2 regions of the Ramlibacter sp. bp-362 genome follow, and region 1 is predicted to be linked to the other one. Evidence: riboswitches for the same ligand, from Rfam matches in the RefSeq annotation. Region 1 holds a riboswitch; the other holds the start of a gene.
What was found. A riboswitch is a leader RNA that binds a small molecule or an ion and turns the genes downstream of it on or off. The one in region 1 is predicted to bind S-adenosylhomocysteine.
Positions count from the first base shown of each region.

Region 2: it holds a riboswitch for S-adenosylhomocysteine, as region 1 does, so the genes downstream of both, metH (methionine synthase) here and ahcY (adenosylhomocysteinase) in region 1, are expected to answer to the same signal.

Region 1 covers NZ_JBUDXE010000020.1:10,641-18,254, forward strand. The annotation lists gene ACY0MJ_RS20240 (fructosamine kinase family protein) at 105-989, shown strand; gene ACY0MJ_RS20245 (ATP-dependent Clp protease proteolytic subunit) at 1,040-1,633, shown strand; gene metF (methylenetetrahydrofolate reductase [NAD(P)H]) at 1,623-2,450, opposite strand; gene ACY0MJ_RS20255 (TlyA family RNA methyltransferase) at 2,447-3,190, opposite strand; gene ahcY (adenosylhomocysteinase) at 3,297-4,730, opposite strand; S-adenosyl-L-homocysteine riboswitch at 4,793-4,865, opposite strand; partial or broken gene ACY0MJ_RS20265 (6-hydroxy-3-succinoylpyridine hydroxylase) at 5,086-5,194, shown strand; gene ACY0MJ_RS20270 (ATP-dependent DNA ligase) at 5,600-6,676, shown strand; gene ACY0MJ_RS20275 (hypothetical protein) at 6,719-7,390, opposite strand; gene ACY0MJ_RS20280 (MFS transporter) at 7,534-7,614, opposite strand, start outside.
Region 2 covers NZ_JBUDXE010000002.1:351,508-359,121, reverse strand. The annotation lists gene metH (methionine synthase) at 1-2,100, opposite strand, end outside; S-adenosyl-L-homocysteine riboswitch at 2,120-2,192, opposite strand; gene ACY0MJ_RS04190 (Lrp/AsnC family transcriptional regulator) at 2,228-2,677, opposite strand; gene ACY0MJ_RS04185 (homocysteine S-methyltransferase family protein) at 2,864-3,910, opposite strand; gene recQ (DNA helicase RecQ) at 3,969-5,822, shown strand; gene ACY0MJ_RS04175 (ATP-binding protein) at 5,874-7,614, opposite strand, start outside.

The DNA of each region.
Region 1 (7,614 bases):
AGCCATTGTGTAGGTTGGCAACGCATGGCGGGGGCGCCGACACAAAGCCGCGCCGGAGATACATTCGGCCGCGCCGCCGCCCTTCCAGCGGCCAGAATCCGGTCATGGAAGCGATCGCAACGCAGGTGCCCCTCGCGGGCGTGCTCGGCGGACGCTGGGAGCTGCAGCCCCTGGGGGCCAGCGCCTTCTGCGACACCTGGCTGGCGCGCGACGGGCGCACGAAACTGTTCGTCAAGAGTGCCGGCCACGGCGGCGCCGGCATGCTGCGCGCCGAAGCCGACGGGCTGCGCGCGCTCGCCGCCACGGGCACCATCCGCGTGCCGGCCGTGGACGCGCTGCGCGACCTGCCCGGCGGCGGCGCCGTGCTGGTGCTGGAATGGCTGGACTTCGCCCGCCCCGACGCGGACTTCGGCCGGCGCTTCGGCCGCGCGCTGGCCGCGCTGCACGCGCAGCCCTGCCCGCTGGAGCCGCCCTCCTTCGGCTGGCGCGCCGACAACTACATCGGCGCCACGCCCCAGCGCAACACGCCGCTGCAGCCCGCCACCCGCGCCGGCTGGCTGGCCTTCTACGGGCGCTCGCGGCTGTGCTGCATGCGCGACCGGCTCGCGCCTTCGGCCTCGGCGCTGCGCGAGGCGGTGGATGCCGTGGTGGAGGCGCTGCCGGTGCTGCTGGCCGACGCGCCGGCGCCGCGCCCGGCGCTGATCCACGGCGACCTCTGGCAGGGCAACTGGGACATGCTGGCCGACGGCTCCCCGGTGATCTTCGATCCGGCCGTGTCCTGCTCGGCGCCGGAGGCGGAGATCGCGATGATGGAGCTGTTCGGCAGCGCGCCGGCCGGCTTCCGCGCCGGCTACGAGGAAGCGGGCGGCCACTGGCCGGCGCCGCAGCGCATGCGCCTGTACCAGCTGTACCACCTGCTCAACCACGTGGTGCTGTTCGGCGGCGGCTATGCCACGCAGGCCCTGCGGGTCGCGCGGTCGCTGGCCTGACGCGGCCGGCGCCCGTGGTTTGCGGCATCATTGGACGGCAAGGAGACCGCATGGAGCACCCCGATCCCGAAACCCCGGCCGCCACGGCCGAACCCCGCAACGCCTTCCTGGAAGAGAAGGCCTTCAAGTCCCGCACGGTCCTGCTGTTCGGCGCGATCACCGACGGCTCCGCCAGCGAGATCGCCCGCCGCCTGATCGCGCTGGACGCCGATTCCATCGCCCCCATCGACATGCTGGTGAGCTCGCCCGGCGGCCACCTGGAGTCGGGCGACGCCATCCACGACATCATCCGCTTCATCGCCGCGCCGGTGAACATGATCGGCACCGGCTGGGTGGGCAGCGCCGCGACGCACCTGTACCTGTCGGTGCCCAAGGAGCGGCGCTTCTGCACGCCCAACACGCGCTTCCTGATCCACCAGCCGTCCGGCGGCGCCGGCGGGCCGGCGAGCGACATCGCCATCCACGCGCAGGAGATCATCAAGGCCCGCGAGCGGGTGGCGCGCACGATCGCCCGCGAGACCGGCCGCCCCTACGACAGCGTGCTGGAAGACATCGAACGCGACCGCTGGCTGTCGGCCGAGGAAGCGATCGACTACGGCCTGGTGGGCCGCATCATCCAGAGCAAGAGCGACATCAAGCGCTGAACGCGCGGCACAAGGCGAGGACCGCCGGCGCCTGGTTCATCGTGTAGAAGTGCAGCCCCGGCGCGCCCCCGCGCGCCAGGCGGTGGCACAGGTCCGCGACCACGTCGTGGCCGAAGGCCTTGATCGAGGCCGCGTCGTCGCCGAAGCTCTGCAGGCGCAGCCGGACCCAGCGCGGCACCTCGGCACCGCAGCTGTCGGAGAAGCGCAGCAGCTGGCTCGAGTTGGTGATGGGCATGATGCCCGGCACGATCGGCACGTCCACCCCCTGCCTGCGCGCCTCGTCGACGAAGCGGAAGTAGGAGTCCGCGTTGTAGAAGTACTGCGTGATCGCCGAATCGGCGCCCGCGCGCACCTTGCGCACGAAGGCGTCCAGGTCGGACTGCGGCGACTTCGCCTGCGGGTGGACCTCGGGATAGCAGGCCACCTCGATGCGGAAGGCGTCGCCGGTCTCCTCGCGGATGAAGGCGACCAGCTCGCTCGCGTACTGGAACTCGCCGCCCATGCCGTAGCCGCTGGGCAGGTCCCCGCGCAGCGCGACGAGGCGCTTCACGCCCATGGACTTCAGCTGCGCCAGCTGGTCGCGCACCCGCGAGCGCGTGGCGCCGATGCAGGAGAAGTGGGACGCCGCGTCCACGCCCTCGGCGAGGATCTCGCCGACGGTGGCGAAGGTGCCGGCATGGGTCGAGCCGCCGGCGCCATAGGTGACGGAACAGAACTCCGGTTTCAGCGCATAGAGCTGCTGGCGCGCCGCGCGCAGCTTCTCGCTGCCTTCCGGGGTTTTCGGGGGGAAGAATTCCAGGCTGATGGGAAGCATCAGTGGCTCCTCGGCTGTGCATGGATGAAGAATTCGCGGTTGCCGTCGCCGCCCGCGATGGGGCTGTCGAACCAGCCGGTGACAGCCAGCCCGAGCGGCGCGCAGCAATCGCGCAGCCGCTGCTCCACCTGCCGGTGGAGCGCGGGGTCGCGCACGAGGCCGCCCTTGCCGACCTGCGCCGGCTGCAGTTCGAACTGCGGCTTGGCGAGCATCAGCAGGTGCCCGCCCGGCTTCAGCAGCGGGACGAGCGCGGGCAGCACGAGCGTGAGCGAGATGAAGGAGAGGTCGCCAGTCACCAGGTCGAAGTCGCCACCGACCTGCTGCGCCGTGAGTTCACGGGCGTTCAGCTTCTCGATGGCGATGACGCGCGGATCGCGCCGCAGCCTCTCGTGCAGCTGCCCGTGGCCGACGTCCACGCCCGTCACGCGCGCGGCGCCGTGCTGCAGCAGGCAATCGGTGAAGCCGCCGGTGGACTGGCCCACGTCGAGGCAGGTCCAGCCGGTGACATCGAGCCCGGCCGCGCGCAGGGCGCCTTCCAGCTTCAGCCCGCCGCGCGAGACGTAGCGCGACTCGGCCGCGTCCAGCAGTTCCAGCGGGGCGGCTTGCGGCAGCTCGTCGCCGTTCTTGGCGACACGCTTCCAGGCCGCGCCGTCGAACCACTGCACGCCAGCCGCGATGAGGCGCTGCGCCTGCGAGCGGGAGGCGGCAAGGCCGCGTTCGACGAGCAATTGGTCGGCACGCATGGCGTAGGCCTGTCAGGAATGTTATCATCCCGGGCTTGACCCGGGATCCACCGTGGCGAGGCGCCGCCGTGGATTGCGGCTCAGGGCCGCAATGACATGGTCCCCGTCAATACCGATACGTGTCGGGCTTGTACGGACCGGCCTTGTCCACCCCGATGTACGCCGCCTGCGCGTCCGTCAATTCCGTCAGCTGCGCGCCCAGCTTCGAAAGCTGCAGCCGCGCGACCTTCTCGTCCAGCAGCTTGGGCAGCACGTAGACCTGGCCCACTTCGTAGTCGCCGGGCTTCGTGAACAGCTCGATCTGCGCCAGCGTCTGGTTGGCGAAGGACGAGGACATCACGTAGCTCGGGTGGCCGGTGCCGCAGCCCAGGTTCACCAGGCGGCCCTTGGCCAGCAGGATGATGCGCTTGCCGTCCGGGAAGATGATGTGGTCGACCTGCGGCTTGATCTCCTCCCACTGGTACTTCTCGAGCGACGCGACGTCGATCTCGTTGTCGAAGTGGCCGATGTTGCAGACGATCGCCTGGTCCTTCATCTTCACCATGTGCTCGTGGCGGATCACGTCGCGGTTGCCCGTCGTGGTCACGAAGATGTCGGCCTTGTCGGCCGCGTACTCCATGGTCACCACGCGGTAGCCTTCCATGGCGGCCTGCAGCGCGTTGATCGGGTCGATCTCCGTCACCCACACCTGCGCCGACAGCGCGCGCAGCGCCTGCGCCGAGCCCTTGCCCACGTCGCCGTAGCCGGCCACCAGGGCCACCTTGCCGGCGACCATCACGTCGGTCGCGCGCTTGATGCCGTCGACCAGCGACTCGCGGCAGCCGTAGAGGTTGTCGAACTTGCTCTTGGTGACCGAGTCGTTGACGTTGATCGCGCGGAACTTCAGCAGGCCCTTCCTGGCCATGTCCTGCAGGCGGTGCACGCCGGTGGTGGTCTCCTCGGTCACGCCGATGATCTGCGCCGACTTGCGGCTGTACCAGGTCGGGTCCTCGGCCAGCTTCTTGCGGATGGCCGCGTGCAGGATGCGCTCTTCCTCGGAGGAGTGCGTGTCGATCAGGGAGATGTCCTTCTCGCAGCGCTGCCCCAGGTGCATCAGCAGCGTCGCGTCGCCGCCGTCGTCCAGGATCATGTTGGGGCCCTCGCCCTCGCTGCCCTTGGGGCCGAAGTCGAAGATGCGGTGCGTGTAGTCCCAGTACTCCTCCAGCGACTCGCCCTTCTTGGCGAACACGGGCGTGCCGCCCGCGGCGATGGCGGCGGCGGCGTGGTCCTGGGTGGAGAAGATGTTGCAGGAGGCCCAGCGGACCTGGGCGCCGAGCGCCTGCAGCGTCTCGATCAGCACGGCCGTCTGGATCGTCATGTGCAGGCTGCCGGTGATGCGGGCGCCCTTCAGCGGCTGGCTCTTCGCGAACTCCTCGCGGATCGCCATGAGGCCGGGCATCTCGGTCTCGGCAATGCGGATTTCCTTGCGGCCCCAGTCGGCGAGCGACAGGTCGGTGATGGCGCAGTCCTGGGCGGGGACGGGCTTGAGAACGGCGTTCATGGTGGCTCCGGGATCTGATGGTGGATGGCCCACGCTCGCCGGAGGTCTCACCGCACGGACAGCGTGGGTGAGCGTCGTTGCAATGGATTGCCGAGCCTCGCGTCCTGGGCGGACGCTGCAACGCTCCTCGGTTGGGGCGAATTATAGCGATTGCCCCCCGCGCGCTCCTCCCCGGGCGCCGTCATGCCGAGCTCTCCCGGTGAGAAAAAATACAGCTCGTACCGTCAGCTGTCGCTGGGGCTGGAGCCGGCAGCACTGTACCGTTTGCAGTAAACTTTCGGGCACGACTTCCCTGGTGGCTTCGGCTGCCAGGCGCACGGCCCCTCACGGGGCCGTTGCTTTTTGGGGCGGAGAAATGAACGAGAAGCGGCTCCGGACCATCGTCTACATCGACGGCTTCAACTTCTACTACGGGCTGCTCAAGGGTACCCCGTACAAGTGGCTCGATCTCCAGGTGCTGTTTCGCAGGGTGCTGAGCGAACGGAACCAGGTGGTCGCCATCAAGTACTTCACCGCCCGGGTGCAACCATCTCCAGCGAATCCCCGGGTCCACACACGGCAAGACACCTATCGGTGCTGGGGCTGATCACGCCCGGTGCACCTGTGCGCAAGACGTCCACGCAGTTGAAGCAGTACGCGGACTTCGTCCGGCCGATTCGCCTCGCTGCATTGCAGGAGAGTCAGCTCCCCTCGCCCGTTCCCGGCACAAGGATCACCAAGCCGGCGAGTTGGTGAAGGCTGGTGACGGAAGAGAAGCCCGCAAGAGGTTCCACGCCCATCTCTGGCCCCGGCAGGTTTTCGACCCGCTCCGCTTCGCCGTTGGTGCTCTCGCCGCCCCACGGCGCGCCCGGGAACCGTTACAAACGCGCATGGCCGCCGCCGGACCCCCCACGCCCCCCATCGAGCCCATGCTCGCAAAGATCGCCGATGCGCTGCCCACCGAGGCCGGCTTCCTGTTCGAGCCCAAGTGGGACGGCTTCCGCGCCCTCGTCTTCCGCGGCGCCGAGCAGACCTACCTGCAAAGCCGCGACCTGCGGCCGCTCAACCGCTACTTCCCGGAGCTGGAGAAGGCCCTGCACGAGGCGCTGCCGAAAGGCTGCGTGCTCGATGGCGAGATCGTCGTCGCCACGCCCTCGGGCCTGGACTTCGACGCGCTGCAGATGCGCCTGCATCCCGCCGCGTCGCGCGTGGCGAAGCTCTCCAAGGAGACGCCCGCCAGCTTCGTCGCCTTCGACCTGCTGGCCGCGGGCGGCAAGTCGACCATGGCGCTGACGCAGGGCGAGCGGCGAACGCGGCTGGAGCGGCTGCTCGGGCAGGCCAAGCCGCCGCTGCACCTGACGCCCGTCACGCGCGACCGCGCCGAGGCGGAGAAATGGCTGCAGGAGTTCGAGGGCGCCGGACTCGACGGCGTGATCGCCAAGCTGGAGTCCGCGACCTACCAGCCGGGCAAGCGGGCGATGCTCAAGATCAAGCACGTGCGCAGCGCCGACTGCGTGGTCGCCGGCTTCCGCTGGTACAAGGACCGCGACGACGCCGTCGGCTCGCTGCTGCTGGGCCTCTACGACGACGGCGGCGTGCTGCAGCACGTCGGCGTGACCTCGTCCTTCACGATGGCGATGCGGCAGGAGCTGGCGAAGGAGCTGGAGCCGCTGCGCAAGGGCGCGCTGGAGAACCACCCCTGGCGCGAATGGGCCGGCGCCAGCGTCGGCGATGCGCAGCGCATGCCCGGCGCGCAGAGCCGCTGGAGCGGCGGCAAGGACCTGAGCTGGGAGCCGCTGCGGCCCGAGCGCGTCTGCGAGGTCAAGTACGACCACCTGCAGGGCAACCGCTTCCGCCACGCCGCCGTGTTCCTGCGCTGGCGTCCCGACAAGCCGCCCCAGGACTGCCGCTACGACCAGCTGGAGGTGACGACCCCGTTCGAGCTGGCGAAGGTGTTCGGGGCCTGAAGCGGAAAAAGGGGCCGAAGCCCCTTGTTGCCGGTCCTGCGCTCAGTCGACGTTCTTCCTGCCCTTGTTGTCCTTGTCGTGGCCCTTGGCCTTGCCCTTGCCGTGCTTGCCCGGGCCGTCCGCATTGATCTGGCTGGCGACGGAGCCGGCGCTGATCGCGGCGTTGCCGCCGGCGCCTGCGCCCGCAGCGGCAACGCCGCCGAGGGTCGTGGTCGTGCTGCCGGACCCGCTGGCGCCTGCCGTGGTGTTGCTCGTCGTGGCGGTGTTCTGCGTGGCCGACGTGGTCTGGTTGGTCGTCCCGCTCGGGCTGATGACGACGTTGCTGTGCGGCAGCGCCCTGAACGTGGCATCCGTGTCCACCGACGTGCTGGCCGTGGGAGCCACCGACTGGGCGGCGGTGGTGCTGGTGGTGCTGCCGGCCGTGCCGGTCGTGCTACCGCTGTCGCCCACCTGGGTGTTGCTCGTCGTCGCGGTGTTCTGCGTGGCCGACGTGGTCTGGTTGGTCGTGCCGCTGGGGCTGATGGTCACGGTGCTGTGCGGCAGGGCCCGGAAGGTCGCGTCGGTGTCGACCGAGGTGCTCGCACTGGGGGCCACCGACTGGGTGGACAGCGTGCTGGTGCCGCTCGTGGCCGTGTTGCCGGTTTGCGCCAGGACCGAGCCGCCGGAGACGGCGAAGACTGCAGCAGCGATGAGGCCGAGTTTGGATTTGTTCATGGGTCATGCTCCTAGGTTGGATGACCAATGTTTGGGGGCCTGCGCGGCCGGAGGTGTCGGTTGCGGGACGGAACGGTCGACGGCCTTTTCCTACGGGCCCACCCGTGCCTCATCCGACACTCCGGGTCGGATCCGGCCTCTGATCAGGGCACCGGGTGGTCCGCCAGCGGCGGCGCGATGTCCTCCAGCGAGCGGCGTTCCGCGGCGACGGCCCAGCGCCAGGC
Region 2 (7,614 bases), on a different contig from region 1:
GCTTTCGTCGGCGTAGAGCTGGATGTCGTCGTCGTTCACCGTGTTGGCCGGCCAGAAGCCCATGACGGCGTTGGCGGTGAGCCAGCGGCCCTCGATGAGGCGCTTGAGCATGCGCTGGCCATCGGAGAACACGCGCACGGCTTCGCCGCCCACGACCTCGTCCTTCAGGATCTCGGGGAAGCGGCCCGCGAGGTCCCAGGTCTGGAAGAACGGGCCCCAGTCGATGTAGCGGGCCAGCTCGGAGAGGTCGTAGTTCCTGAACACGCGCCGGCCGATGAACTTGGGCTTGGGCGGCACGTAGTTCGTCCAGTCCACCGGCGTCTTGTTGGCGCGCGCCTTGGCCAGCGGCCACAGGGGCACCTGCTTCTTGGTCGCGTGCAGCTGCCGCACCTTCTCGTAGTCGGCGTTGACCTCGGCGATGTACTTCGCCGCCTGGTCGGACAGCAGGCTCTGCGCGACGCTGACGCTGCGCGAGGCGTCCGGCACGTACACGACCGGGCCTTCGTACTTCGGCGCGATCTTCACGGCCGTGTGCACGCGGCTGCAGGTCGCGCCGCCGATCAGCAGCGGGATCTTCTTCACGCGGAAGTAGTCGTCCTTCTGCATCTCGCCGGCGACGTACTGCATCTCCTCCAGCGAGGGCGTGATCAGCCCCGAGAGGCCGACGATGTCCGCGCCCTCGACCTTGGCCTTCGCCAGGATCTCGTGGCAGGGCACCATCACGCCCATGTTGACCACCTCGAAGTTGTTGCACTGGAGCACGACGGTCACGATGTTCTTGCCGATGTCGTGCACGTCGCCCTTCACGGTGGCGATGACGATCTTGCCCTTGGCGCGGACGTCCTCGCCCGCCGCTTCCTGCGCCTTCTTCTCCGCCTCGATGTAGGGGATGAGGTGCGCCACGGCCTGCTTCATCACGCGGGCGGACTTCACCACCTGCGGCAGGAACATCTTGCCGGCGCCGAACAGGTCGCCCACGATGTTCATGCCGTCCATCAGCGGCCCTTCGATCACGTGCAGCGGCCGCCCGCCCGAGGCGAGCACCTTCTGGTACATCTCCTCCGTGTCGGGGACGATGTGGTCGGTGATGCCGTGCACCAGCGCGTGCGCGAGGCGCTGCTCCACCGGCTGCTGGCGCCACTCGTTCTTCTTGCCCTCGTCCTTCGCGGCGCCCTTGGCCTGCTCGGCGATCTCCACCAGGCGCTCGCCGGCGTCGGGGCGACGGTTCAGCACGACGTCTTCCACGCGCTCGCGCAGCACCGGCTCGACCTCGTCGTACACGCCGACCATGCCGGCGTTGACGATGCCCATGTCCATGCCCGCCTTGATCGCGTGGTACAGGAACACCGTGTGGATCGCCTCGCGCACCGGGTCGTTGCCGCGGAAGGAGAAGCTGACGTTGGAGACGCCGCCGGACACCTTGGCGCCCGGCAGGTTCTGCTTGATCCACTTCGTGGCCTCGATGAAGTCCACGGCGTAGTTGTTGTGCTCCTCGATGCCGGTGGCGATCGCGAAGATGTTGGGGTCGAAGATCACGTCTTCCGGCGGGAAGCCGACCTCGTCCACCAGGATGCGGTAGGCGCGGGCGCAGATGTCGATCTTGCGTTGGTAGGTATCCGCCTGGCCCTGCTCGTCGAAGGCCATCACCACGGCCGCGGCGCCATAGCGCTTGACCAGCGTGGCCTGCCGCTTGAACTCGGCCTCGCCCTCCTTCATGGAAATCGAGTTGACGATGCCCTTGCCCTGGATGCAGCGCAGGCCGGCCTCGATCACCTCCCACTTGGAGGAGTCGATCATGATCGGCACGCGGGCGATGTCGGGCTCGCTGGCGATCAGGTTGAGGAAGCGCACCATGGCGGCCTTGCTGTCCAGCATGGCCTCGTCCATGTTCACGTCGATCACCTGGGCGCCGTTCTCGACCTGCTGCCGCGCCACGGCCAGCGCCTCCTCGAACTGGCCCGCGAGGATCATGCGGGCGAAGGCCTTGGAGCCGGTGACATTGGTGCGTTCGCCGATGTTGACGAACAAGCTGCCCGCGCCGATGTCCACCGGCTCGAGGCCGGCGAGTTTCATGGGGGGAACGGAGGTCTGCTCTGGCATTCACTCACCTCGGGTTGGTCCAAAGTGAGCGCGGTTGGGGTCCATCTCAAGCCTGACCATGGCTGTGCATGGCTGCAGCGCTCCTTGAGCAGGGGGTGATTTTAGCCTGTGGCGAACCCCACCGCACCTAAAGCGGCAAATCGGCTTTCTTCAGCGTGCGCAGCACGAAGCTCGACATGCTGTGCCGGATGCCCTTGATCTTGTAGAGCCGTTCGCGCAGCAGCCGCTCGTAGTCGCGCGTGTCCTTCACCGCCACGCGCAGCAGGTAGTCGTACTCGCCGGAGACGAGATAGGCCTCGATCACCTCGGGGATCGCCGCCAGCGTCTCGCCGAACTTCTCCAGCGTGTTGTCGGAGTGGCTGTCCAGCGTCACCTGGACCATCACCGTGTCGTTGAGCCCCAGCGCCTGCGGGTTCAGCCGGACGGTGTAGCCCTCGATCACGCCGGCGAGCTCCATCTTCTTGATGCGCTCCCAGCAGGGCGAGGCGCTCAGGCCCACGGCCTGGCCGACCTGCTGCAGGCTGGCGCGGGCGTCCTGCTGCAGGACCTTGAGGATTTTCCGGTCGATGGCGTCCATGGCGTCCGATTATCGGAGCAGGATACCAAGAACAGAAGGTTTTCCTGGAATCGCCTGGATGCCGCAGAAAGATCAGCAAGACTTTCCGGGCGCTCGCAGGCACAGTGGAGGCTGTAGGGCGAGGCTTACCAGCCGAAGCCCGCGGCAAGGGGCCGGTGGGTTACCGCCCGCCGGCCACCCTGGTTCTCAGGCCGCTTCCTTGTAGAAGAAGTCGCGCTTCACGCTGCGCGCCGCCAGCGGCTCCACCTGCTCGCGGATGGCCGCGATGTGCTCCGGCGTCGTGCCGCAGCAGCCCCCCACGATGTTGACCAGCCCGTCCGCCGCGAACTCGCGCAGCAGGCGCGAGGTGTCCTCGGGCTTCTCGTCGAAGCCCGTTTCGCTCATGGGGTTGGGCAGGCCGGCGTTCGGGTAGCAGCTGATGAAGGTGTCGGGCGCGATGCGGTTCAGCTCCTGGATGTAGGGGCGCATCAGCGCCGCGCCCAGCGCGCAGTTCAGGCCGACGGCCAGCGGACGCGCGTGGCGCACGCTGTACCAGAAGGCGCTGACGGTCTGGCCGCTCAGGATGCGGCCCGACGCGTCGGTCACCGTGCCGCTGATGACCACCGGCAGGCGCTCGCCCGTGGCGGCGAACACTTCCTCGATCGCGAACAGCGCCGCCTTGGCGTTGAGCGTGTCGAAGATGGTCTCGACCAGCAGCAGGTCCACGCCGCCTTCCAGCAGCCCTTCGACCTGCTCGTGGTAGGCCGCGCGCAGCGTCTCGAAGTCCACGTTGCGGGCGCCCGGGTCGTTCACGTCCGGGCTGATGCTGGCCGTGCGCGGCGTCGGGCCCAGGGCGCCGGCGACGAAGCGCGGCTTCTCGGGCGTCGCGAACTTGTCGGCGGCCACCCGCGCCAGCTTCGCCGCGGCCAGGTTCATCTCGCGCGCCAGCGGCGCCAGGCCGTAGTCGTCCTGGGCGATCGCATTGGCGCCGAAGGTGTTGGTCTCGATGATGTCGGCGCCGGCCGCGAGGTAGCCCTCGTGGATGTCGCGCACCACGTCGGGCCGGGTCAGCACCAGCAGGTCGCTGTTGTTCTTCAGGTCCTTGGGGTGCTCGCGGAGCCGTTCGCCGCGAAAATCCGCCTCCGACAGCTTGAAACGCTGGATCATGGTGCCCATGGCGCCGTCCAGCACCAGGATGCGCTGCTCCAGCAGGCCCGGCAGGGCCTGTCCACGGGTATAGATCACAGGTTTCATGGTCGGCTGATTTTAGGGACAAGGCGTTGAGCACGGGCCATCCGGGACAATCGGCCCCTTGTCACCCGCACTTTCCATCCTCAAGGACGTCTTCGGCTATGCCGCCTTCCGCGGCGCCCAGGCCGAGATCGTCGACCACGTCATCGCCGGCGGCGATGCGCTGGTGCTCATGCCCACCGGCGGCGGCAAGTCGCTGTGCTACCAGGTGCCGGCGCTCGCGCGCCAGCAGGCCGGCCAGGGCACCACCATCGTCGTGTCGCCCCTGATCGCGCTGATGCACGACCAGGTGGGCGCCCTGCACGAGCTCGGCGTGCAGGCCGCCTTCCTCAACTCCACGCTCACGGGCGAGGAGGCCAACGCCGTCGAGCGGCGCCTCGCCCGCGGCGAGCTGACGCTGCTCTACGCCGCGCCGGAACGCGTGACCACGCCGCGCTTCCTGGCGCAGCTCGACGCGCTGCACGAGGCCGGCAAGCTGTCGCTCTTCGCCATCGACGAGGCGCATTGCGTCAGCCAGTGGGGCCACGACTTCCGGCCCGAGTACCGCGCGCTCGCGATCCTGCACGCGCGCTACGCCGGCGTGCCGCGCATCGCGCTCACGGCCACGGCGGACGCGACCACCCGCGCCGACATCGTGCAGCACCTGCAGCTGGAGCGGGCGCGCACCTTCATCAGCAGCTTCGACCGGCCCAACATCCGCTACACGATCGCCGAGAAGAAGGACGCCACGCTGCAGCTGCTGCGCTTCATCGAGCGCGAGCACGCGGGCGAGTCGGGCATCGTCTACTGCCAGTCGCGCAAGCGCGTGGAGGAGATCGCCGAGGTCCTTTGCAAGGAAGGCATGGACGCCCTGCCCTACCACGCGGGGCTGGACGCCGACGTGCGCCAGCGCCACCAGGACCGGTTCCTGCGCGAGGACGGCATCGTGATGACGGCCACCATCGCCTTCGGCATGGGCATCGACAAGCCGGACGTGCGCTTCGTCGCCCACCTCGACCTGCCCAAGAACATCGAGGGCTACTACCAGGAGACCGGACGCGCCGGCCGCGACGGCCTGCCTTCCGACGCCTGGATGGCCTACGGCCTGCAGGACGTCGTGAACCAGCGCCGCATGATCGACGAGAGCCCCGCGCCCGACGAGTTCAAGCAGGTGCTGCGCGGCAAGCTCGACGCCCTGCTGGCGCTGGCCGAGGCGACGGACTGCCGGCGCGTGCGGCTGCTGGCCTATTTCGGCGAGGCGTCCGAACCCTGCGGCAACTGCGACAACTGCCTGCACCCGCCGGCCATGTGGGACGGCACGGAAGCCGCGCGCATGCTGCTGTCCACGATCTACCGCGTGCAGCAGGCCAACGGCCTGCACTTCGGCGCCGGGCACATCATGGACGTCCTGCGCGGAAAGGTGACCGACAAGGTGAACCAGTTCGGGCACCAGCGTCTCTCCACCTTCGGCATCGGCGCGGCGTTCTCGGAGCAGCAGCTGCGCGGGGTGCTGCGCCAGCTGATCGCCACCGGCGCGCTGGCGGTGGACGCGTCGGCGTTCAACACGCTGCACCTCACCGCGGATTCGCGCGCGGTGCTGCGCGGCGAGCGCCAGGTGCTGCTGCGCGAATCGGTCGGCCTGCCGCCGGGGCGCTCGCGCAAGCGCGAGCGCGGCGAGAAGGCGACGCCCGCGGTGGCCGCGGCGCTGGACTCGCAGGCGCAGCAGCGCTTCGCGGTGCTGAAGGCCTGGCGGGCGGAGGTGGCGAAGGCGCACAACCTGCCGGCCTACGTGATCTTCCACGACAGTACGCTGGCGGCGATCGCGGCCCTGGATCCGCGGTCGGTGCGGGAGCTGGAGGGGGTGAGCGGGATCGGGGCGGCGAAGCTGGAGAAGTACGGGGCGGGGGTCGTCGACGTGTTGCAGGCGATGGCGTGAAGACGGTGGGGTTCGCGTTCGCTCACCTGCCGGCGGCGCGCCGCCGCCACCCTACGTGAAGCCGATACTCCGCGCCTCCCGCACCTCCGGCTTGATCCGGTGCTCCGCCTCCAGCTGCTCCAGGAATTCCTCCGGCGTGATCTGCGCCGCCAGGATGTCCACCTGCCGCTTCACCGCGGCGAAGTCCCCCGGGCACAGCTGGTCCAGCTTCGCCAGCCGCGCGACGGCTTCCGCACTCAGCGCCGCCGCATCCCCGCCCAGCGCCTCGGTCACGAACATCTTCTCCCGCTGCGCCGCCGTCAGCGGCTTGAAGCGGATCTTGAAGGCGAAGCGCCGCAGCGCCGCCTGGTCGATGCGGTCCATCAGGTTGGTGGTGCAGATGAAGATGCCGGCGAAGCGCTCCATGCCCTGCAGCATCTCGTTGACTTCCGTCACCTCGTAGGTGCGCTGGGCGCCGCGGCGGTCCTGCAGGAAGCTGTCGGCCTCGTCCAGCAGCAGCACCGCCTTCTCGGCCTCGGCCTCGCGGAACATCGCCGCCATGTTCTGTTCGGTCTCGCCTACGAACTTGCTCATGAGGTCGCTCGCCTGCTTGACCAATAGCGGCCGGTCGAGGCTGCGGGCGATGTGCTCGGCCAGCGCCGTCTTGCCCGTGCCGGGCGCGCCGTAGAAGCACAGCGTGCCGTGGCCGCGGGCCTTCAGCGCCTCGACGATGCGCGGCACCTCGAAGCGCGATTCCACGTTGAGCATGTCCAGGTCGTAGGTCGTGACGCTGGGCCGGAGCGCGCCGTCGGAGCTGCGCGTGCCGAGCGCGCGGTCGGCGTTGCGCAGTTGACGCTCGATCAGTTCCTCGGCCGCGACGCCCTCGGCCGCCGCCAGCCCGGCGAAGCGCGCCGCCGTGCGGATCTGCGCCGGCGTGAGGCCCTTGCGCTCGGTCAGCTTGGCGACGAAGCCCGGCGAGACGTCCACCCCTTCCAGCGTCTTGCGCACCAGCCCTTCGCGGGCGCCTGGCGGCGGCGACTTCAGCTCCAGGTGGTAGGCGAAGCGCCGGCGGAAGGCCGGATCGATCTGCTCGATGCGGTTGGTGACCCAGATCGTGGGCACCGGGTTGGTCTCCAGGATCTGGTTCACCCAGGCCTTGCCGCTGACGCTGCCCGAAGGCGGCGCCACCACGTGCTCGGCGCGCGCCATCATCTGCGCCGCCTCGCTGGAGATCGGCGGGAACACGTCCTCCACCTCGTCGAACAGCAGCGCCGCCTGGGCGCTGCCCTTGAGGAACACCTGCGCGATCTGCAGCGAACGGTAGCGGTCGCGGCCCGACAGCGAATTGCCGTCGCGGTCGGCGTACTCCACCTCGAACAGCTCCAGCCCCGCCGCCTGCGCGACGACCTTGGCCAGCTCGGTCTTGCCCGTGCCGGGCGGCCCGTACAACAGCACGTTCACGCCGGGCTCCTTGCGGTCCGTGGCGTTGCGCAGCAGCGCCCGCAGCACGCGGGCATCCTCGGCGACGAAGCCGAAGTCGTCCAGCGTCAGCGTGCTCTTGGCCGAGGGCCGCGTGAAGACCGCCATCAGCTCGTTCTGGTCGCGGTATTCGCGCATCAGCACGGGCGGCAGCTTCTCGCTGACCTTCATCAGGTCCGCTAGGTCGGTGATGTTGTGCTCGGAGATCAGGTTCTCCACCAGCCCGATGCGCTCCAGCCGCGAGCCGGCGCGCAGCGCCTCGCCCACGTCGGCGGCATTGACGCCGGCGACCTCCGCGATCGCCGCGTAGGCCTCCGGCGCGTTGTTCACCTTG